3 regions of the Lederbergia graminis genome follow, and region 3 is predicted to be linked to each of the others. Evidence: riboswitches for the same ligand, from Rfam matches in the RefSeq annotation. Region 3 holds a riboswitch; each other region holds the start of a gene.
What was found. A riboswitch is a leader RNA that binds a small molecule or an ion and turns the genes downstream of it on or off. The one in region 3 is predicted to bind S-adenosylmethionine.
Positions count from the first base shown of each region.

Region 1: it holds a riboswitch for S-adenosylmethionine, as region 3 does, so the genes downstream of both, solA (N-methyl-L-tryptophan oxidase) here and ACFPM4_RS20425 (O-acetylhomoserine aminocarboxypropyltransferase/cysteine synthase family protein) in region 3, are expected to answer to the same signal.
Region 2: it holds a riboswitch for S-adenosylmethionine, as region 3 does, so the genes downstream of both, ACFPM4_RS19745 (aliphatic sulfonate ABC transporter substrate-binding protein) here and ACFPM4_RS20425 (O-acetylhomoserine aminocarboxypropyltransferase/cysteine synthase family protein) in region 3, are expected to answer to the same signal.

Region 1 is NZ_JBHSMC010000043.1:19,163-26,636, reverse strand. It holds gene ACFPM4_RS19540 (methionine ABC transporter permease) at 1-645, opposite strand, end outside; gene ACFPM4_RS19535 (methionine ABC transporter ATP-binding protein) at 635-1,663, opposite strand; gene ACFPM4_RS19530 (MetQ/NlpA family ABC transporter substrate-binding protein) at 1,753-2,580, opposite strand; gene solA (N-methyl-L-tryptophan oxidase) at 2,611-3,762, opposite strand; SAM riboswitch class I at 3,887-3,992, opposite strand; gene ACFPM4_RS19520 (thioredoxin family protein) at 4,085-4,393, opposite strand; gene gcvH (glycine cleavage system protein GcvH) at 4,470-4,850, opposite strand; gene ACFPM4_RS19510 (arsenate reductase family protein) at 4,887-5,246, opposite strand; gene ACFPM4_RS19505 (nuclease-related domain-containing protein) at 5,371-6,282, shown strand; gene ACFPM4_RS19500 (acyl-CoA dehydrogenase family protein) at 7,101-7,474, opposite strand, start outside.
Region 2 is NZ_JBHSMC010000044.1:22,397-29,870, reverse strand. It holds gene ACFPM4_RS19750 (trans-sulfuration enzyme family protein) at 368-1,495, shown strand; SAM riboswitch class I at 1,585-1,689, shown strand; gene ACFPM4_RS19745 (aliphatic sulfonate ABC transporter substrate-binding protein) at 1,806-2,765, shown strand; gene ACFPM4_RS19740 (ABC transporter permease) at 2,785-3,627, shown strand; gene ACFPM4_RS19735 (ABC transporter ATP-binding protein) at 3,642-4,361, shown strand; gene acsA (acetate--CoA ligase) at 4,354-6,051, shown strand; gene ACFPM4_RS19725 (methyl-accepting chemotaxis protein) at 6,130-7,068, shown strand; gene ACFPM4_RS19720 (DEAD/DEAH box helicase) at 7,155-7,474, shown strand, end outside.
Region 3 is NZ_JBHSMC010000046.1:61,076-68,549, reverse strand. It holds gene ACFPM4_RS20425 (O-acetylhomoserine aminocarboxypropyltransferase/cysteine synthase family protein) at 302-1,600, opposite strand; SAM riboswitch class I at 1,711-1,820, opposite strand; gene ACFPM4_RS20420 (redoxin domain-containing protein) at 1,934-2,533, opposite strand; gene cls (cardiolipin synthase) at 2,569-4,023, opposite strand; gene ACFPM4_RS20410 (murein hydrolase activator EnvC family protein) at 4,156-5,517, opposite strand; gene ftsX (permease-like cell division protein FtsX) at 5,675-6,562, opposite strand; gene ftsE (cell division ATP-binding protein FtsE) at 6,552-7,238, opposite strand.

The DNA.
Region 1 (7,474 bases), on a different contig from region 3:
CTTTTTCGCGATAATATTTCCTATTGATTGTACTAGTTGAACCATTACGATTAATGTTACAACAGTGATAATCATAATATCATCTTTATATTGGTTGTATCCATACGTAATTGCTAAGTCACCAATACCACCAGCACCGACTGCTCCTGCCATTGCTGTTGCACCAATTAAACCAATCGTCGCAATGGTTAGGGCAAGTACAATAGAGCCAAGCGCCTCCGGAAGTAAGAAACGCCAGATCATTTGCCATGGAGTTGCCCCCATTGATTGCGCTAATTCAATCGTTCCTTGATCCACTTCCAATAAAGAATTCTCAATTAGTCTGCCAATATAAAATGCGGTATACAATACAAGAGGCACAATTGCTGCTGTTGTCCCAATTGTTGTTCCCACAATCATACGAGTGAATGGAGTTATTGCAACAATCAAGATAATAAATGGAATCGATCGGAAAATATTAATAACAATATCTAAAATCGTAAAAACAACTTTATTTTGTAAAATTCCACCTTCTCTTGTTATTACGAGAATAACACCGATCGGTAATCCAATGATTACTGATATTATTAATCCTACACTTACCATATATAATGTTTCATTAAGTGAATTGAAAAACTCAGGCCAAAACCATGGTTCAAAACTCATTTGGAGTTACCTCCTTTACGATTGCTTCTTGAGACTTCATAAATTCAACAGCCTGTTCTATTTCGTTACTGTCGCCTTGAATATTAATGAGTAAATTTCCAAATGGTTGTCCTTGTAGCTCAGTGACCATCCCATGGAATACATTCAAATCAACAGAAAACTTTTTAGCTGTATCTGATAAAAGTGGAATGTTTGTCGCATTCCCTTTAAAAATAACACGATATGTTTTACCGTTGCTTGCTTTCATCCAATCTTTTATTCCTTTTGGTGTTTCATCATTTAAAACAGTTCGGACAAAGCTTCTAGCAATTTCAGTTTTCGGTTCCGTAAATACTTCCATAACAGAACCTTGTTCTACAATTTTTCCTCCTTCAATAACTGCCACTTTATCACAAATATCTTTAATGACATTCATCTCGTGAGTAATCATCAAAATAGTTACTTGGAACTCATCTCTTACTTTTCTCAATAAGTCTAAAACAGATTGTGTAGTAGTTGGATCTAGTGCAGAAGTAGCTTCGTCACATAAGAGAATATCTGGATCTGTCGCTAACGCTCTAGCGATTCCCACTCTTTGTTTCTGACCACCTGATAATTGTTCTGGATAATGATTCATACGATCTTCCAAGCCTACAAAAGAAAGTAGCTCTGTTACTTTTTCCTTTATATACGCTTTTGGCTTACCTTCTAACACTAAAGGCATCGCCACATTTTGTGCAATCGTTTTGGAATGCAATAAGTTATACTGCTGAAAAATCATGCCGATTTTCTTTCTTTGCTCACATAACTTTTTCGGAGATAGTGTTAATAAATCCACTCCATTGATTAGCACTCTTCCTGATGTTGGTCGTTCTAGTAAATTTACGCAGCGAATTAACGTACTTTTTCCGGCCCCACTAAAACCAACAACACCAAAAATTTCTCCTTTTTCAACGGAGAGGGTAATCCCTTTTAATGCTTCAACTTTTTTCTCTTTCTTTTTCCCATATACTTTATACACATCATCTAATAGAAGCATTTGATTTTCTCCTTACTATAAAAATTTAACTTATAATGAACAGATTGATAGCTCTAGCTATTGGATACCAGCTAGAGCTATATTGTACATTAATTTTGTTTATAATCCTCTAAGAATGAAACTGGTTCTTTAACTGGAACAGCCGCTCCATTAAAATGTTCTTCAATAAAACTACTTACTTCCTCACTATGATAAATCTCTACAATTTTAGCAAAGTCTTCATCGTCTTTGCGATCAGTCTTCGCTGCGATAATGTTGATATATGCTTTATTACTTGAATCTTCTCTGAAAATAGATTCTTTTGTTGGGTTTAATCCAGCATTGATTGCCATATCAGAGTTAATAACAGATGCAGCTGCATCATCAAGTCCTCGAGCAGTTTGACCAGCAGCTACTGGTGTAATTTCAAAGTTCTTTGGATTTTCTACAATATTTTCTACTCCACCAGTTCCGTCGAAATCATCTTTTAATTTAATCAGCTCTGCTTTTTCTAGTAATAATAGTGCTCTTCCTAAGTTGGTTGGGTCATTCGGAATAATGATTTGGTCACCGTCTTTTAAATCATTAATATTATCTACTTTTTTCGAGTAAATACCCATCGGCCAAATATTTGTTGTACCAATTGCGGATAAATCAAGATCACGTTCTTTAATAAAGTTATCAAAATAAACTACTGTCTGGAATGCGTTGATATCTATTTCCCCTTCATCTAATGCGATGTTTGGTTTTACATAGTCATCAATTTTGATTACTTCTAATTCAATTCCTTCTTCTTTAGCAAGATCTTTTACTAAGTTCCATGTCGGTGCTTCTGATGTAGTTGTTCCAACTTTAATAACGCCATCATCTGATTTTCCACAAGCTGCAAGTAATAATGTAAATGCAATTAATAATACTGCTAATAATTTTTTGTTCATTTGTATGTCCCTCTTCTTCTATTAGATTTTTTAATTATTAAAACGATCTGGGTTAAACAAACTGATTTCTAAAGTTGGTTGCTGGCCAGTTGCTAACTGAGCACCAATTTTTCCAATAATAGGAGCAAATTTAAATCCATGTCCTGCCATTGGTCCTAATAATGTAACATTGGGTACACGAGATGATTTTCCAATTACAAAATGTTCATCTGGTGTATTTGTATAGAAACATGTTTTTGCTTTTACAGGAGTAGGAATAAGTCCTGGTAAATATTTTTTCACTTTTTCTGTCAGATTATTTAGATCTGATTCATGGATTTCCCTATCGACATCATTAGGATGATTCGCTTCTTCTCCACCATGATGGAAAGCTACTTTTACCGTCTTACCATCGATTGTTGGAAAACCATAGAAACCTCTTCCTTTACTTACTCTCGAAAAGATAGGGAATTTAACTGCTGTGAATTGCTTAGGATCTTCCGCTTCATACCACACCAAAACTTGCCTTTCTAATGTAACAGGTAAATTGATTTGTGGTAAAAGTTCTTTTGTCCAGCCGCCAGAAGCAACTACTACTTGATTCACACGGTATTGCTTGTCCGCTGTTCTAATCGTAACTCCATCTTCATCTGGCTCAATAGCAGTAATCGGGCTCTCAGTGAATACCGTTCCACCAAGCTCTTCTCCTCTATTAACTGCTGTTTCAATTGCGAGCTCAGGTTTTACATAACCAGCTAATTCTTCATATATCGCAACTTGATAGTCTTGAAAATTTATTTGTGGGTAAACCTTTCTAGCTTCTTCCCCAGTATATTTTTTATGTGGGAGATGATATGTTTTAACACTTTCTTGAACAGTCGTAATGAACTCTCCGTCTGCAGGACCGAACATTGTCCCACCATTTTCAATATAGAGTTCTACTCCTGTTTCTTTTTCAAGTTGTCTCCAAAGTTCTCTTGCTTCTTGAAGTAGTGGTACATACTCTACTCCTTCGCCATAAGCCGTACGGAAAATCCTTGTTTCCCCATGTCCAGCTCCTTTGTCATGACCTGGTCTATAACGGTCAAATCCTACTATATTAACTCCCATACTAGCAAGCTGCCAAAATGCGAAACTACCCATGGATCCTAATCCTACAACAGCTACATCCCAATCTACTACTTTGTCATTTTGTGTACTCAATTGATCCCCTCATTTCATGAATGTACTTTCGCTTATAAGAGTGTGAGCGGAAATTAATTATACTAGAAAAACAAAAATGCCATTCTGCAAGATGAACAGAAAGGCACTAAATATTAAAATCCCTCTCTCATCTTCCAAAGCAAAAAGCTTTGTGTGATTTGGCACCATTTCACTATTGTGACGGTTGCCGGGCTTCATAGGGCACATCCCTCCACCTCTCTTGATAAGATAAACAAGATATTAAGTTTTGTAAGTATGAAGATTATACTATCACATGCTTATTTCCCAGTCAATATGTCGAATTTATTTTTTTACAAAAACTTTAACAATATTGTGAAATAATAGAGTGCAAGTAAGGAACCGATTGAAATGCATAAATCTTTTCTTTCATCTCTCCGTCTACCATTACTATTAAGCAAGGAACACTCTCAATTTTAAAAAGTTCGGCTGCTTCTGGAATATAATTTAAATCTGATTGCAGAAATGGAATTTGGGGTAACATCAATTCCACAACTGATAACATTTTACCTGCAACTTGGCACGTTCCGCATAATGGGGTGTAGAAATATAATATTGCGGTTTGTTTATTTTCAATGATTGTATGAATCTCTTCTATTGAAACAGCGTCCATATATAGACCTTCCTTTTTTTACCCATTATAAGGAAAAAATACACCATTGCAAGTTCATGGTGTATTTCTTCACTTTTTATTGGCTAGTCATTTTTTTATATTCTTCAGCATTCATGAGTTTTTCTTTTTCACTTGGGTTTGTAGGTTCAATTACGACTAACCATGCCTTGTCAAATGGAGAACTATTCACTAGTTCTGGACTATCATCTAAATCATCATTAACTTCTACAACTTTCCCACTTAAAGGAGCATACAGTTCGGAAACTGTTTTTACGGACTCTACACTTCCAAATGGTTCGTCTGCCTTAATTTCATCTCCCACTTCTGGAAGTTCAACAAACACGATATCCCCCAGCTCATCTTGGGCAAAATCAGTGATTCCAATTCTTACTTTATCTCCTTCTTCTTTTACCCATTCATGTTCGTCGGAATAAAGTAATCCTGTCGGTGTATCCATCAAAATCCCTCCATATGTATATGTATCTTTAGAATACTACTTACCCCAAGTCTGTTCAAATTCTACCTCTTTGAATCCTACGGTAACTTTTTCTCCATCCGTGACAATTGGACGCTTAATTAACATTCCATCACTAGCAAGGATGTCTAGCAACTCTTCTTCTGTAGCGTTTTTCACTTTATCTTTTAATCCAAGCTCTCGATATTTTACCCCACTAGTATTGAAGAATTTTTTTAACTCCATACCACTATTTTGGTAAATTTCTTTTATTTCTGCGCTAGTAGGCGTATTTTCTACTATATGAATCTCCTTGTATTCTAGTCCATGATTTTCTAACCATTTCTTAGCTTTTCTGCAAGTTCCACATGGAGGATAACTATAAATGGTAAGAGACAATTTTAACACCTTCCTTTTTATTTTATTGTACATGGATTTTGACTAGGATGAAAATTATTCGACCTCACTTGTCCTCTTGATGGAAATTTCGTACTATTAAGGTAAATCAGAAAGGAAGTGGAAAATGTTTTATAAAAATCGTACAGAGTCAACAGAAATTAAGATGTTTCGTTCGTTAGACGGGCGTATGCAATTATCACCTAAAGAGAAAAGCTATTTTATAAACCAAGTAAAAGGCTATGATGGTGAAGTACTATTCGATCAACAATGGCTCACCCAACTCCCCAATTGCACCATCCTCAATGACTTGCTCCTCGAAATAAACAACAATACATTTCAAATTGATTCCATGATTGTTTCCGATACAACCAATTATTTTTTTGAAGTGAAAAATTTTGAAGGCGATTTTATTATTAACGATAAAAAATGGTTTACTGTCAGTGGAACCGAGATTCAAAATCCTCTCATACAACTAACAAGAAGTGAAACATTATTAAGAAAATTACTTCTTGAATTAGGAATTACAACCCCATTAGTAGGATACGTTATTCTAGTCAATCCTGAATTCCACTTGTATAATGCCCCTCATATCCCTTCCCTCATTTTTCCAAACCAGCAATCACGCTTTCTCGCTAATCTAAGCAAACAACTAACATCTCCTAGCAAAAAGGTAGAAAAAATTGCTAATCAATTGAAAGCAATGCATATAACGGACACTCGTTTTACAAAAGTACCTTCATACCAATTTGAGCAGTTGAAAAAAGGAATTCTTTGTGGTGGATGTGGGCGGTTAATTAGAAAATCGCAGTCTGGGAAAATTGTATGCACATGCGGGGCAATAGAAAATTCCACACCCGCCATTTTGCGCAGCATAGATGAATATAGATTACTATTCCCGGAAAGAAAAATTACTACTAATGATATTTTTGAGTGGACTGGGGGAGTCGTGTCGAGGAAGGTTATTTGGCGAATTTTAAAACAGAATTTCGCGATCACAGGGCATGGGAAATCCGCACATTATATTATAAAAGAATGAAAATTAACATCCAACATTTATAGTCTTCTAAGATGGGAATCATATGACCGCTTTGATTCCCATGCACCATTGTTTTCTCCTCAAATGGGAATCATACGACCGCTTTGATTCCCATCACCACTGATTTCTTCGCAAATGGGAATCATACGACCGCTTTGATTCCCTTAAACCACTACTTTCTTCGCAAATGGGAATCATACGACCGCTTTGATTCCCATCACCATTGTTTTCTTCGCAAATGGAATCATACGATCGCTTTGATTCCCATGCACCATTGTTTTCTACTCAAATGGGAATCATACGACCGCTTCGATTCCCATGCACCATTGTTTTCTACTCAAATGGGAATCATACAACCACTTTGATTCCCTTACACCATTACTTTCTTCGCAAATGGGAATCATACAACCACTTTGATTCCCATGCACCATTGTTTTCTACTCAAATAGGAATCATACGATCGCTTTGATTCCCATGCACCATTACTTTCTTCGCAAATGGGAATCATACGACCGCTTTGATTCCCATGCACCATTGTTTTCTACTCAAATGGGAATCATACAACCACTTTGATTCCCTTACACCATTACTTTCTTCGCAAATGGGAATCATACGACCGCTTTGATTCCCATCACCACTGATTTCTTCGCAAATGGGAATCATACGACCGCTTTGATTCCCTTAAACCACTACTTTCTTCGCTAACGGGAATCATACGACCACTTTCATTCCCATACACTGTTGTTTTTTTTCTTAATTTGATCTTCTGAAATAAAAACCAACCGCTCCCCATCCACTGGAGAGCGGTTCCCTTTATATTAAACTACGAACTTACCAGCATCTATCAATCGATCGGCTGCTTCTCTCTTTTTGGCAATTACATTGATTGGTGTGTGGCGAGTGAGTTTCCGTAGGGCGGAGTTCATCATACGGAAGGTGTCTCCTTCTTCGATTGCGGCTAGGCATTCACGTGCGTATTGATCTACTTTTACAATGGAGTCTTGGCAGAAGATCTGCGTATAGAGCATTTTTTGTGTGCTCTTATTGACGCCGTCACGATTGATTGCTTTTTCAGTACGGAGGACGACGGATTCCATTGCATATACGAATGAGACGATATCCGCTAATTTGGCTAAGATTTCTTGCTCTTTTTCAAGCGCTGTTCCGTATTTTTGTGCACCGAGGCCAGCAA
Region 2 (7,474 bases), on a different contig from region 3:
GTTGTATCGTGCCCACTTAAGAGGGAAAAGTAGTGTAGTCGGTCATGATGATGCCCTCTTAACAGAAATATAAGAAGACTAGGTCACGCAAGAATCTCCATTGTGCCCTCTAACAAGTAAAAGCAATGGAAGAGGGCACGGAGGAAATCCCCCATACCCACTTCACAAAAAATTGGAAGCCGATGTAACATTGGTACTAGCTAAGTACCACCTATTCCTTCAGAATGTTATATATTTCGACATAAAATTCACAATTCACATAAAAATACTTGGACATAAAACAGAAATAGGCGTATAATCGCAAATATAATTCTTTTCGAAAAAACTAGAATTCGGCAATTAGGAGAGTGACATAAAGATGAGTGACATGTCTTTTCATACGAAAACTGTACATCAATCTAAGAAAGTATCAAAAAATTTTAATAGTAAAGTAACACCAATATATCAAACATCATCTTTTTCCTTTGATAATTTAGATGAGCTTGAAAGCTATTTTCACGGAGAAACACCTTACTTATATTCCCGTTACGGAAATCCAAATACAGATGAATTAGGGAGTGCCGTTGCTGCTTTGGAAGGAGCAGAAGCTGGTGTAGCAGCTTCATCAGGGATGTCAGCTATTTTATCAGCATTACTTTCAGTAGCAAAAAATGGGGACCATATTGTTGCATGTGATGACCTTTATGGTGGAACTTATCATCTATTAGATCAAGAAATTAGAAGTTTTGGTATCGATGTTACATTTGTCTCCTTTGCGAATGAAGAGGAGATACGTGCAGCAATTCGTCCAAATACAAAATTACTATATACAGAGAGCATTACGAACCCATTACTTAGAGCTGAAAATATACCGTTACTTGTTAAAATAGCGAAAGAACATAAGCTAATAACAATTGTGGATAACACTTTTGCAACACCGTTTTTACTACAGCCATGTGTTGATGGGGTTGATCTTGTTGTCCATAGTGCAACGAAGTACCTTGGTGGCCATAGTGATATTTCTGCAGGTATTGTAGTTGGCCGTGAAGATATCATTCAAGTTGCAAAACAAAAGGTGGTTAGCTTAGGGGCGAATTTAAGTCCATTTGAAGCATGGTTAACATGTAGAGGCATTAAAACTCTTGCGTTAAGAATGGAGAAGCAAACAAGGAATGCGCAATTTATTGCAGATTCACTAAGGGAAAATGAAAATATAGCAAAAGTATATTATCCAAATAATGTATCAGAAAAAGGTAATGGTGCAATTGTGTCGATAGAACTTGCACCTCATTGTGACATTCGCTCATTCTTTTCGTCTCTTGGATGGATAAAAGTAGTTCCTTCTTTAGGTGGTGTAGAGACTGCTGTTTCCTATCCATTAGGTACATCACATCGAAATTTACCTAAAGCAGCTCAAGAAAAGCTTGGAATTAATGAACGAGTTGTTCGCATTTCAGTCGGTATTGAAGATAGGCAAGATATCATTAATCAACTCCTAATTGCAATCAAAGCATAGGTATATTTAACCAAAAGTGTAAAAAAGTAGTTGACAGATAAAAAACTCTGTTCTATACTCCATTCATAAGTAAAACAACTAAATCGAATCTCTTATCGAGAGTGGCGGAGGGAATAGGCCCTGTGAAGCCCGGCAACCTGTTATTTTAAAACAAGGTGCTACATCCTACAGATTTAAAATCTGGAAGATAAGAGGAGGAACCGTCAACAACGCCCTCTTCTTAGGAAGGGGGCTTTTCTTTTTATATATCTTTTTTTAAATATTAAACCAAGTAAACTAATCATATTAATTATATTTAGGGGGATTTACAATGAGAATTAATATTTGGAAAACCATTTTATTATTGATAGGAATTATCGTGCTAGCAGGGTGTTCAGATAGTGCGAGTGGCAAGCCAAAGAAAATTATTTTAGATTATGCTTACTATTCGCCAACAAGCTTGATTTTAAAGGAGAAAGGTTTTGCAGAAGAAGTATTTGAGGAAGAAGGCATTGAAGTAGAGTTTGTTCTAAGTCAAGGGAGTAACAAAGCGTTAGAATTCCTCAATTCCAGAAGTGTTGATTTCAGTTCATCTGCTGGTGCTGCTGCTTTAATGGCAAAAGCAAAAGGATCGCCAATTGAATCCGTATATATTTATTCCAAACCAGAATGGACGGCTCTCGTTGCAAAAGATTCTTCCATTAAGTCTGTCAATGATTTAAAAGGGAAAAAGGTTGCTGCAACAATTGGTACAGACCCGTATATTTTCTTGCTTCGTGCTTTAGATGCACATGGCCTTTCTGCCAAAGATGTAGAAATTGTTAATCTTCAACATGGAGACGGAGCAGCTGCACTACTATCTGGTGAAGTAGATGCATGGGCAGGATTAGATCCTCATATGGCAAGAGTGGAAAAAGATTCTGGGGCTCATCTATTCTTCCGTAATGCAGACTTTAACACGTATGGAACTTTGAATGTAAGATCAAAATTTGCAGAAGATTACCCAGAGTATGTAAGTAAAGTTATCGAAGTTTATGAGAAAGCAAGGCAATGGGCAATTGATAATCCAGAGGAAACAGCAGAGATTTTAGCGAAGGAAGCACAAATAGATATTGAAGTAGCAAAGCTTCAATTAGAACGTAACGATTTTTCAGCATCAAAACCAGGTGATGTGCAAATTGAAACAATTAAAGCAGCTGGTGATGTATTGAAAACAGAAGGTGTAATTGATTCGGATACGGATGTAGATAAGGTTGTTAATGATTTAATTAACCCGGACTATTTTGAATAAATAAAGGATGGTGGACAACATGAGTGGCCGTACAGAAACAATTTCAGTTCCCGTAAAAAAATCAAAACGAGAAAAACGCTCGAAATTTTCCTATAAAGCAAATGAGAGATGGATTCTTGGAAGCCTTATCCCTATTATTCTATTAATTATTTGGGAGATTGCTGGAAGAGTAGGACTTATAGAAGCGCATTTACTACCAACTCCATCAAAAATATTTGAAGAAATTGTAGAAATGGGCAAAGAAGGAATATTGATTGATCATATTGGCATTACATTATATCGGGTGGTTCTTGGATTTTTCATTGGAACGATAGTAGCTGTTGTTCTTGGAGCAATCGTTGGTTATTTTTCTCTGTTTGAAAAATTGATGGATCCACTTATTCAAGCATTTCGTGCAATCCCATCTCTAGCATGGGTACCTTTATTCATTTTGTGGATGGGGATAGGGGAGCCATCCAAAGTGACATTAATTGCAGTAGGTGTATTTTTTCCAGTCTACTTAAACATCGTTTCTGGTATTCAAGGCGTTGATCGGAAGTTAATCGAAGTTGGAAAAATTTATAAGTTTAGTTCCGTGAAAACATTACGGAAAATCATCTTGCCAGCTGCTTTGCCATCTTTTCTCGTAGGATTACGCAGTGGGCTAGGACTTGGTTGGATGTTTGTTGTTGCCGCAGAAATAATGGGGGCTAGTAAAGGGTTAGGTTATTTACTCATCTTAGGCCAAAATACGTATTCTCCGGAAATTGTCATAGCGAGTATATTATTGTTTGCGCTAATTGGGAAAATCACGGATTCATTATTGAAATTATTAGAAACAAAATCATTGAGCTGGCAAGATAGTTTATCAAATCAACGTTAAAGGGGGATGCAACGGTGCTCGCAGTTCAAAATATAACTCGAACTTTTAATGAGGGGAAGGTAGGATTTAAGAATCTTACTTTTTCAATCCAAAAAGGAGAAATAATTGGAGTACTTGGGACTAGTGGTTGTGGAAAAAGTACATTACTTCGAGTGCTGTCAGGACTCGATCAACAGTTTGAGGGTCAGTATTCACTAGGAGATAAAAGTGTAGGGATGATGTTCCAAGAACCAAGGCTTATGCCATGGCTGTCAGTAATAAATAATATTACGTTTGGAGCAGAAACAGAAAAACAAAAATTGTTAGCAAATGAATTAATTGAACTTGTCGGTTTGAGCGGATTTGAACGTAACTTCCCTAAAGACTTATCTGGAGGGATGGCACAAAGAACAGCAATTGCGCGCTCCCTTATCACGGAACCGGATGTGCTTTTACTAGATGAACCATTTAGCGCATTAGATGCATTTACAAAAATGCAGCTGCAAGATTTACTATTATCGATTTGGGAAGAGCGAAAAACAACGATGGTACTCGTAACTCACGATATAGATGAAGCTTTATATTTATGTGATCGCATCATTATTTTACGGGGACAACCAGGAGAAATTTATGCGGAAATTAGAATAGATAAAGCAAAACCACGTTCCAGAGGAGATATCCAACTGGCAGAAAAGAAGGCTGAAATTCTACATCTTCTTGATTTAAATAAGGAAAGGGGTAATCTACATGGCTAGGCAACAAATTATTGAGCCGAGAAGTGGTCAATATAACTTTAAAACAGACTATTCCAATGGTGATACTATAACTTGGGAATCGATAGAAAGACATTTCAGTTGGCATGTTACGGGAAAAGTTAATATGGCTTATGAATGTGTAAATCGCCATGTAGTGGATGGTTTTGGTTCCAAAACAGCTCTCCATTATGTAGAGGGAGATGTGGAATGGAAATTAAGCTATAAAGATTTGAAAATAGAAACCGATAGATGGGCACAAGTATTAAAGAACCACGGAGTAAAGAAAGGTGACTTCTTATTCGTATTCTTACCGAAACATCCAGATTGCTATATTGCTATATTAGCTGCGATTAAACTTGGTGCTATTGTTGGTCCTTTATTTGAAGCTTTCATGGAAGAAGCAGTCCGTGATCGAATTTCAGATTGTGAAGGGAAATTTCTCATTACGAATAAGGAGTTTATGACAAGAGTTCCGAGAGAAGATCTACCGAGTTTAGAAAAGATTTTTCTAACAGATGACTCAATTAATGGAATTTCTATACAAGATGAACTAAGTTCTGTAGTAGTAAAACAGGATATTTTAGAATGGGTCGATCTGGAGGATGGATTAAATATTCATTATACGAGCGGCTCGACTGGAAAACCGAAAGGTATTATTCATGCCCATCGTGCGATGATTCACCAATATATTACTGGACGTTGGGTGTTAGATCTAAAAGAAGATGATGTATATTGGTGCACGGCTCACCCGGGTTGGGTAACTGGTTCTGTATATGGCATTTTTGCACCATTACTAAATCGGGCAACGCTTGTCCTTCACGGTGGAAGGTTCAATGCACATAGTTGGTATGAAACACTTGAAAAAACAGGAGTCACTGTATGGTATAGTGCACCAACTGCTTTCCGGATGTTAATGGCGGAAGGAAACGATATTCTAGAAAACTATGATCTTCATAACCTTCGTCATATTTTAAGTGTAGGTGAACCTTTAAATCCAGAAGTAATTTATTGGGGATTGGAACATCTTAACCTACGAATTCATGATACATGGTGGATGACGGAAACAGGTGCACAACTAATCGTAAATTTACCGACTACGACAATAAAACCAGGCTCCATGGGGAAACCATTACCGAATATCGAGGCAGTAGTGTTGGATGATGATGGAAAACAACTTCCAAGTGGGGAAGTCGGTCATTTAGCGATAAAAGCTCCTTGGCCTGGAATCATGAAAGAAGTTTGGAAAAATCCAGAAAAGTTTGCATCCTATTTCCCATTTGGTCCTGAATGGTATGTAGCTGGTGATTTAGCATTAATAGACGAGGATGGATATGTGTTTTTCCAAGGAAGAAGTGACGATATGATTAATTCCTCTGGGGAAAGAATCGGTCCATTTGAAGTTGAAAGCAAACTGATGGAACACCCGGCAGTAGCAGAAGTGGCGGTAATTGGAAAGCCAGATCCTTTACGTGGGGAAATAGTAAAAGCATTCCTTGTGCTAAATAAAGGTTATCAAGAAGATGTTAACTTAATAGAGGAAATTCGCTTGTTTGTTCGAAATCGACTAGCCGCACATGCAGCACCACGTGAAATTGAAATTTTATCAGAATTACCAAAAACAAAAATAAGTGGAAAGATTTTGCGTAGAGAGTTAAAAGCTCGTGAAAAGGAATTGGTAGGTAGAAAGTAATCAAACTATTAAACTGTTATAAAGTTGTTCTCTTATGCTATAGTAGGTAAAAAGGCATCCATCATGGGAGGCGCAGCTATGTTTAAAACGAAAAAGGCTAAAGAACAACGAATTGAACAGTTACAAAAGGAAATAGAACAACTCAAATCTTCTTATCAGCATAAAGATATGGCGGATAAAGAATGGCTATTGAAGGTACAAGAGGAAATTCATGCAGCTGTCGATCAGCATGAGAAAGTAAATGCTCAGCATCATGAACTTGGAGATGCCGTTAAGAAAATTGAAAAGAGATTTGAGAATGTATCTGACTTAAGTGATCAAACTTCCAATAAATCAAATGAGCTTTTTGACAAAGGTAATTCGCTAAAAGAGTTCTCTATAAAAATGGTTGAAGATGCCAAACAAGGTTCTGAAGATGTGAAAAATACTGCAGATGTAATTCAAGAATTAGGCGTAGAGATTCTTGCTTCTGAAAAAAATATGACGAATTTAAGTGAGCGCTCAGGTGAAATTCAATCGATCGTTGGTGTGATCGAGAATATTGCCTCACAAACAAATTTGCTTGCTCTTAATGCTTCTATTGAAGCAGCAAGAGCTGGCGAATATGGAAAAGGATTTGCAGTTGTTGCCCAAGAAGTTAGAAAGCTTGCAGAAAGCACTGCAAAAAGCACATCTGACATTCAAGCATTAACGACTTCACTTCAAGAGGATATACAGATAGCTTTACAAGCAACGAAGAAAAGTGCTGCACTTGTTGATAAAGGTATTCTCGTCAGTTTAAATACAGCTGATAAGATCAACAACATGATGAAAACGGTGGAGCATAGTCAACTAGATATCAGTGCAGTACAAGATATGATAGAAGAACAGAAGCAATTGTCGGAAGCGGTAAAAAAGGAATTGGAAGAAGCAAGAAACCTATTCTCGCAAGCATATGAAATGATTCTCGATCATATAGAGGATGCGAAAGAAGTGGATCAACGACTTGAAAATGGAATCCACCAGTTGAAAATATAACTGTCTCCAATGGAGGCAGTTTTTTATTTTTTTCATTAGTTGTAGTATGATGTGGAGAAGGATTTGAGACATAAAGGAGAATTATAATGAGTGAGAATACATTTTTACATACATTAAAGCCAGCGTTGCAAAAAACATGGGAAGAAAGTGGTTTTACGAAACCGACAGATATTCAAAATGAAGCTATCCCAGAAATTTTAGCTGGGAAAGATATGATCGCCCAATCACCAACAGGTACCGGGAAGACGGTTGCCTACTTACTACCAGTCCTTCAGCAAATAAATGAGGATGCGAATGGATTACAGGCGGTTGTCTTAGCTCCTTCACGTGAACTTGTCATGCAAATCTATCAAGAAGTTCAAAAATGGGTGAAAGGGACGAAAATTAAAGGAGCATCATTAGTTGG
Region 3 (7,474 bases):
GGACTCTCCTTTTGTGTGCTCAGACATGTCTTTTGAATGCTGAGCGGCCCCTTTTTGATGCTCGACGCTTCCTTTTCAACGCTGGGGAAGTTTTTTTCGATGATGGGTGTTCTTTTGGACACTGGGACTCTCCTTTTGTTCGCTCAGTCATGTCTTTTGAACGCTGGACGGACCCTTTTCGAAGCTCGTTGCTTCCTTTTCTACGCTGGGGAAGGTTTTTTCTATGATGGAAAGAATCCCCCTTATTAAAAATCAAAAAAGAACTAGAACATAAAATATGCTCTAGTTCTCTAGCATTCTATTATTTTACAGAAGTTGCTTCTACTGCTTTTGCAATTGCTTGATCAAGGTCTTCAGTAATATCTTCAATTGCTTCTAGACCAACTGCTAGACGAATTAATTCTTCTGTTACACCAACAAGTTTTAATTCCTCTGCATTTAATTGTTGATGCGTAGTAGAAGCAGGGTGGATGATTAATGATTTTGCATCTCCAACGTTTGCAACGTGAGAGAACAATTTCACGTTATCAATTGTTGTTCTACCAGCTTCACGTCCACCTTTAATACCGAAGTTAACAATCGCACCAGCACCTTTAGGGAAGTACTTTTTAGCTAACTCGTATGAAGGGTGATCTTCTAGACCAGGGTATGAAACCCATTCTACTGCATCATTTTTCTGTAAGTGTTCTGCTACTGCTTTTGCATTTTCTACGTGCTTTGCAATACGTAGGTGTAATGTTTCTAAACCTTGTAAGAAAATAAATGCATTGTCCGGACTTAAGCATGGTCCAAAGTCACGTAGCAATTGAACACGTAATTTTGTAGCAAATGCTGCATTTGGAATATCCACTCCAAAGCGAATACCATGGTATGTGTTGTCTGGTTCAGTGAAACCAGGGAATTTTCCGTTCGTCCAATCAAATTTACCTGCATCAACAACTACTCCACCGATAGCAGTTCCATGTCCACCAATCCATTTAGTTGCAGAATGGACTACGATATCTGCGCCCCATTCAATTGGATTTAATAAGTATGGTGTTGCAAACGTACTATCGACAATCAATGGAATACCATTCTCATGCGCAATATCAGCAACAGCTTCGATATCTAATACATGTAAACTTGGGTTACCAATTACTTCACCAAAGATAGCTTTTGTTTTTGGAGTAATTGCTTTGCGGAAGTTTTCCGGATCTTTTGGATCTACAAAATGAACTTTGATGCCATACTTCGGTAAGCTTACTGCAAATAAATTATATGTTCCACCATAAAGGTCTGTTGCAGCAACAATTTCATCACCTGCACCAGCTATGTTCAAAATAGAAAATGCGATAGCTGCCATACCTGAGGATAGAGCAACAGCTGCTGTTCCACCTTCTAGTAAAGCAACACGTTGTTCAAAAACATCTACTGTTGGATTCATGATACGAGTATATATATTACCTGTTTCTTGTAATCCAAATAATGCTTGTGCATGGTCTGTATTTTTAAATACATAGGATGTAGTGCGATATACTGGAACTGCTCTTGCACCTGTTTCATCCGGTTGTTGTGCACCATGAAGTAATAATGTTTCTGGTCTGAAGTTTTGTTCTGACATTGTAACGCCTCCTAAATTTGATTAAGTTGAGTAGAAAACTTGGATTAATTATTACAAAAACAGAAAGCCCTCTTCTTTGATAAGAAGAGGGCTTGATTTAACAGATCCCCATCTTATCTTCCAGACCGCTTCGACCTGTAGGAATTAGCACCTTTTCAGATAAACTCCTGAAGGTTGCCGGGCATCGCAGGGCCTATCCCTCCGCCGCTCTTGATAAGAATAATCCTAATATATTGATTTATGTAACTCTTGAAAACTAGTATATCTACAAACATTTACATTGTCAACTTTATTTTTGCATAATTTCTAAAAAAAGAAATAATATAGCATTTCTTACTTCATTTCCTTCACTAACCGTTCTATCATTTCCTCGTCCATTGGGCCAATTATCCGTTTATGAACAAGACCATTAGACTGTATTAAATAAGTAGTAGGAATAGCAATTCCTTTATACTTGTCCCATACGTCTCCTGATTGATCAAGTGGAATTGGAAATGATAATTTATATTCATCTATAAAATCGCTCACTTTTTTCTCTATATTGCTTCCACGCTCATTACTAGTTAAATTTACAGCAACAATTTCTACTTCATACTTATCTGCCTTTTTCTCGTAAAAGTTTTGCATATGAGGCATTTCGGCTTTACAAGGTGGACACCATGTTGCCCAAAAATTTAAGATTACTTTCTTGCCATTTAAATCTGATAATCTAACTGTTTCACCTTCGAGTGTCTTTAATTCAAAATCTGGAGGAATATCTCCTTCAGACACACCTTCTGCAAATGATCCTATACTTGTTTCATATGCAGCATCAATTAAAAATTCTTCCGCAGCTTGGTTATCCGCTTTCTTTTCTTTTGTATCTTGTATGACATGAAAGATTAATATGCCACAAAGTACTCCTAGCAAAAGAACTCCAAAGGTTTTCTTCATCCTTACAACCACCTCTGCTTCAACATAACCTCATATTATAAGATTGGAGATAATAAACGAGAAATAGACTCTTTGAATCTAATTCCTAGTGAACGATTTTTATATTCTTCCATTGTTAATTCTCGTGACTTTTCCATATCATTTCCAAATATGTTTACAAGCTCTTCTACTAATGCCTGGTCATATAGGAATGCATTTACTTCAAAGTTCAGTCGAAAACTTCTTAAATCAATATTCGCAGTACCTACTGTAGCGATTTTCCCATCTGCAATCATTGTTTTCGCATGAATAAAGCCGTTTTCATAAATATAGACCTTGCCACCTGTTTTTAACAATTCACCTACATGGGAATACGTTGCCCAATAGACGAAAGGATGGTCTGGTTTGTTCGGAATCATTAACCTTACATCAATTCCTGATAATGCCGCAATTTTTAATGCATCTAGTACACTTGCATCTGGAATAAAATAAGGTGTTTGTATATAAATATATTTCTTAGCTGAGGAAATAATTTTTAACATGCCATATTTTATTTGTTGCCATTCTGAATCTGGACCACTAGAAACAATTTGGATGTCTGTTTCACCTAACACTTCAAGCTTTGGAAACAGTCTTTCTGCATAGCTAATTTTATGGGTAGAAGCTTGATTCCAATCGAGGATAAAACGAGTTTGCAGGGCATAGACTGCATTACCACAAATTTTTAAGTGCGTATCGCGCCAATAGCCAAATTTTTTATTTAAGCCTAAATATTCATCCCCAATATTAAAGCCACCTACATAGCCAATTGCTCCATCAATGACAACAATTTTGCGGTGATTACGATAATTTACTTGTAAGTTAAGATGAGGAAGGATGGCAGGAAAAAATGCACTCGCATGGCCACCTACTTCAATCAATGGCTTAAAAAAATTGCGTCCTAACCTTCTTGATCCCATTGCATCAAAAAGGACGCGTACCTCGACACCTTCTTTTGCTTTCTCAATGAGTACCTCTAACAATTTCTTACCAAGTTCATCATTACGGATAATATAATACTCTACATGAACATGATCTTTCGCAGACTTAATATCTTCTATTAATGTTTGAAATTTATCATTTCCATCAGTAAATATTTCGACATGGTTATCTTGGGTAAAAACTGCTCGGTCATGGAATAACAGCATATAAATTAAATCTTTATACTGAGCCGTTTTATTATCTTTGAAAGGAAATTCCCCTTTTTCCAATAATTCAATTTGATATTTTGTAATATCCATAATTCCGATTTTATTCGTATCTTTCCACTCAAAAATCTTTTTTCGACTCAAATTTTGACCGAATATTAAATATAAAATAAATCCTACAACAGGAATAAAGAATAGAACTAATAACCAAGCCCATGTTGCGCTAGCATCACGTCTTTCTAAGAAAAGAACAAACCCAGCTAATATAATATTTAAAATTAATACAATACTGACTAAAATAGCTGTAATTGTCCCAAATGTCATATACAGTCCCTCTCATCCAGTTTCTATTTTTTCTCTGCATCTATTCTATCATACTCTATAACGTATGGTGTACTTGATGAATTTATGTAAAATAAAACAGCCGCATCAAATTAGATGCGACTGTACGTTTAATTAAAAGTTAATATATTTTCTTGGATTTACTGCATTAGACTTCGCGCCGTTCCATTCGCCTTCATGAAGTTCAAAATGCAAATGCTGTCCATATGACTGACCTGTATTGCCCATATATCCAATATGATGACCTTTGCTTACCATTTGACCGACAACCACTTTCGGTGTTTCACGCATATGAGCATATACGGTCATAAATGTTTTTCCATCTAAATAATGGGAGATATATACTACATTACCATAGCTATTTGACCAACCTGCTCGAGTAACAATTCCTCCTGCTGCAGCTACAATAGGAACTGTACCACCTTTAGCAATATCGATTCCATAATGGAATGCACCCCAACGATGATCAAATTCAGAAGAGACATATCCTTGCGCTGGTCTCATAAACAATCCGGATGATACAGGTGGTGTAGTGACGACTTCTTCGTTTGATTCTTCATTACCATTACTTGTTTCAGGAGTCTTACCAGCAGCTTCTTCCTGTGCTTTTCTTTCCGCTTCTTCTTTTGCTTTTCTTTCTGCTTCTTCTTTTGCTTTTCTAGCAGCTTCTTCTGCTTTCCGTTTTTCTTCTGCAATTCTTTCTTTCTCTAGTTGAATCAACTTCTGAATGGCAGCTTCTTGTTGCTTTAATAATTCTGCTTCTTCTTCCATTGACATTTTTTCATGTTCAATATGTTGTTTTTGTGCTTCAAGTTGTTTGAGAAGTTCTTGCTTTTTCTTATTCTGTTTCTCTAAATCTGCTTTAAGTGTCTCTAATTCTTTTAACATATCATTTAAGCTAGCAAGATCTTTTTCTACTTGTTCTTTATTTGCTTCTAGTTTTTCTTTATCCGCTTTTTGCTCTTCAATGATTTTTTTATCTGCTTCTACTAAGACAGTCACAGCAGATAAGCGATCAATAAAATCACCAAAGCTTTCCGCACCTAGTAGGACGTCAAGATAATTAACTGATCCACCATTTTGCTGGATATTTCTTGCTCTTTCTTGAAGAAGTTTATTGCGTCGTTCTAAACGTTCCTCTAGTGCAGTTATTTCACTTTTAAGTCTTTCTATTTCTGCCTTCGTATCTTCAATTTCTTTTTGCTTGTCCGATATTTTTTTATCTGTAGTAGCCATCTCTGCCTCTAGTTGTTGAATTTCTACTTCTACAGCAGTTTGTTGGCCTGTTATTTCGTTTATTTCATGATCTTTATCTTTAATAGATTCTTCTAAGTCTGATCTTTCGTTCTTAATATTTGATTTGTTTTTTTCCAAATCCGTTAATGTTTCTGCGTACACAAATCCATTAGGAGAAAAAACAAATGAAACCCCTAGTATAACCGCTACTGTCAATGAGAATAATGAACTTCTTTTCAACTCACTTTTTCCCCTTTCACCCTTTTGTCTAATCTACTCTATTAATATGTAAAGCTATTAATCTTTGGACTTCGTGAACTATTGAAGGAAAGAGGGATATGCAACCCTCCGTCCTCCAGTATTATAAAAATAAGAGTATTTTTTACAAAGGTAGTTCTTATACTTTCAAGAAACGGCGGACCGACATAAAACTACCCCATCCACCAATTATTACTCCAACTAATACGAGAAGTAGACTGATTTGATATACGAATGGACTAAATTCTAATGGTTGTACTAATTGTTGAGGTATACGAGTAACTAAGAAATCGTAGGCATAATAATATCCTGTTGCAACTGCAGCAATTGGGATAAGAGAGCCAAGGATCCCGAGCCATATTCCTTCTAATAAGAATGGCCAACGTATAAACCAATTTGTAGCTCCGACCAGTTTCATAATTTCAATTTCACGTCGTCTTGCGAAGATAGTTATTTTGATTGTATTTGAAATGAGGAACATTGCGGTAAAAACAAGGCCAGCAATTAAAAATATACCGACATTCCTGCTTGTCTTTAATACATTAAATAATCTTTCTACTTTTGCTTCACCGTATTCTGCAGCATAAACATTATCTAATTTACGAATTTGTTTTGCTATCACAGCTGTATCTGTTGGTGATTTTGCTTTGACTATAAATACATTTCTTAATGGATTTTCTTGGCCTTCAAACAAGGACCAGGAATCTCCCATCGTGTCTATTAAGTGATCTAATTCTTTATCTTTAGAGGAATACTCAATCGAATCTATTAAATCAATTTTCTCTATTTGCTTTCTTAACTCCGCTTCCTCTTCTTCTGTTGCAGTTAATTCTACATGTGTTCTTATTTCCACATCATTTTCCAAATCAGAAGCAAATTTGTTCATGTTCATCATAATGACTAGAAATACTCCTACTAATAGAAGTGTGACTGTTACTGCACTTACAGAAGCAAAAGTCATCCAAGTATTTCTTTTAAGACTTTTGAAACTTACTTTTAGATGGCGCCGGAATGTCCTAGCCTTCATAGCCGTAATCACCCCGCTGCTCATCACGTACTATTCTACCACTTTCGATTGCGACAACACGGTGCTTAATCGTATTAACGATTTCTTTATTATGTGTTGCCATGACAATTGTTGTACCCTTTAAGTTAATTTCCTCTAGCAAATGCATAATCTCCCATGATGTATCAGGATCTAAATTACCTGTTGGTTCATCTGCAATAATTAACTTTGGTTTATTTACGATGGAACGTGCAATGGATACCCGTTGCTGTTCACCACCGGATAATTCGCTAGGTAGCATTCTTACTTTATGCTTTAATCCCACTAAAGCAAGAACATCCATAACTCTTCTTTTTATATCTTTTGGTCTTTGTTCTATAACCTCAAGTGCAAACGCAACATTTTCAAATACTGTTAATGTTGGCAATAACTTAAAGTCTTGAAAGACAACTCCGATATTTCGGCGAAAGAAAGGCACCTCTCTATTTTTCAGCTTAGATAAATTCACACCATTTACCAAAACAGTACCAGATGATGCCTTCTCTTCTCGGTACATCATTTTGATGAAGGTAGATTTACCTGCACCACTAGGCCCTACGACATAAATAAATTCACCTTGTTTAATATGAATGTTCAATCCGTTAGCGGCCGTTATTCCATTTGGGTACTTTTTATATACATCTTGCATTTCAATCATGTAATCACCCGGTCCCTAAGAATTGGCACCATACTAGTAAATGCTACCCATGATTTGACATATGAGTAGCAAAATAGAATGATGCAAACTGTTTTTTCTTCCGTAAAGTCGAAAAAAACTGCTGTTTTACGTCGCTTGTTGCCGAAAGATAATCCTTATTTATTATAACATTTGCAGGGGATATGTTAAGGGATTTTTATATTACAGTTTCATTTCAATTCCATGTAAATTTTTGT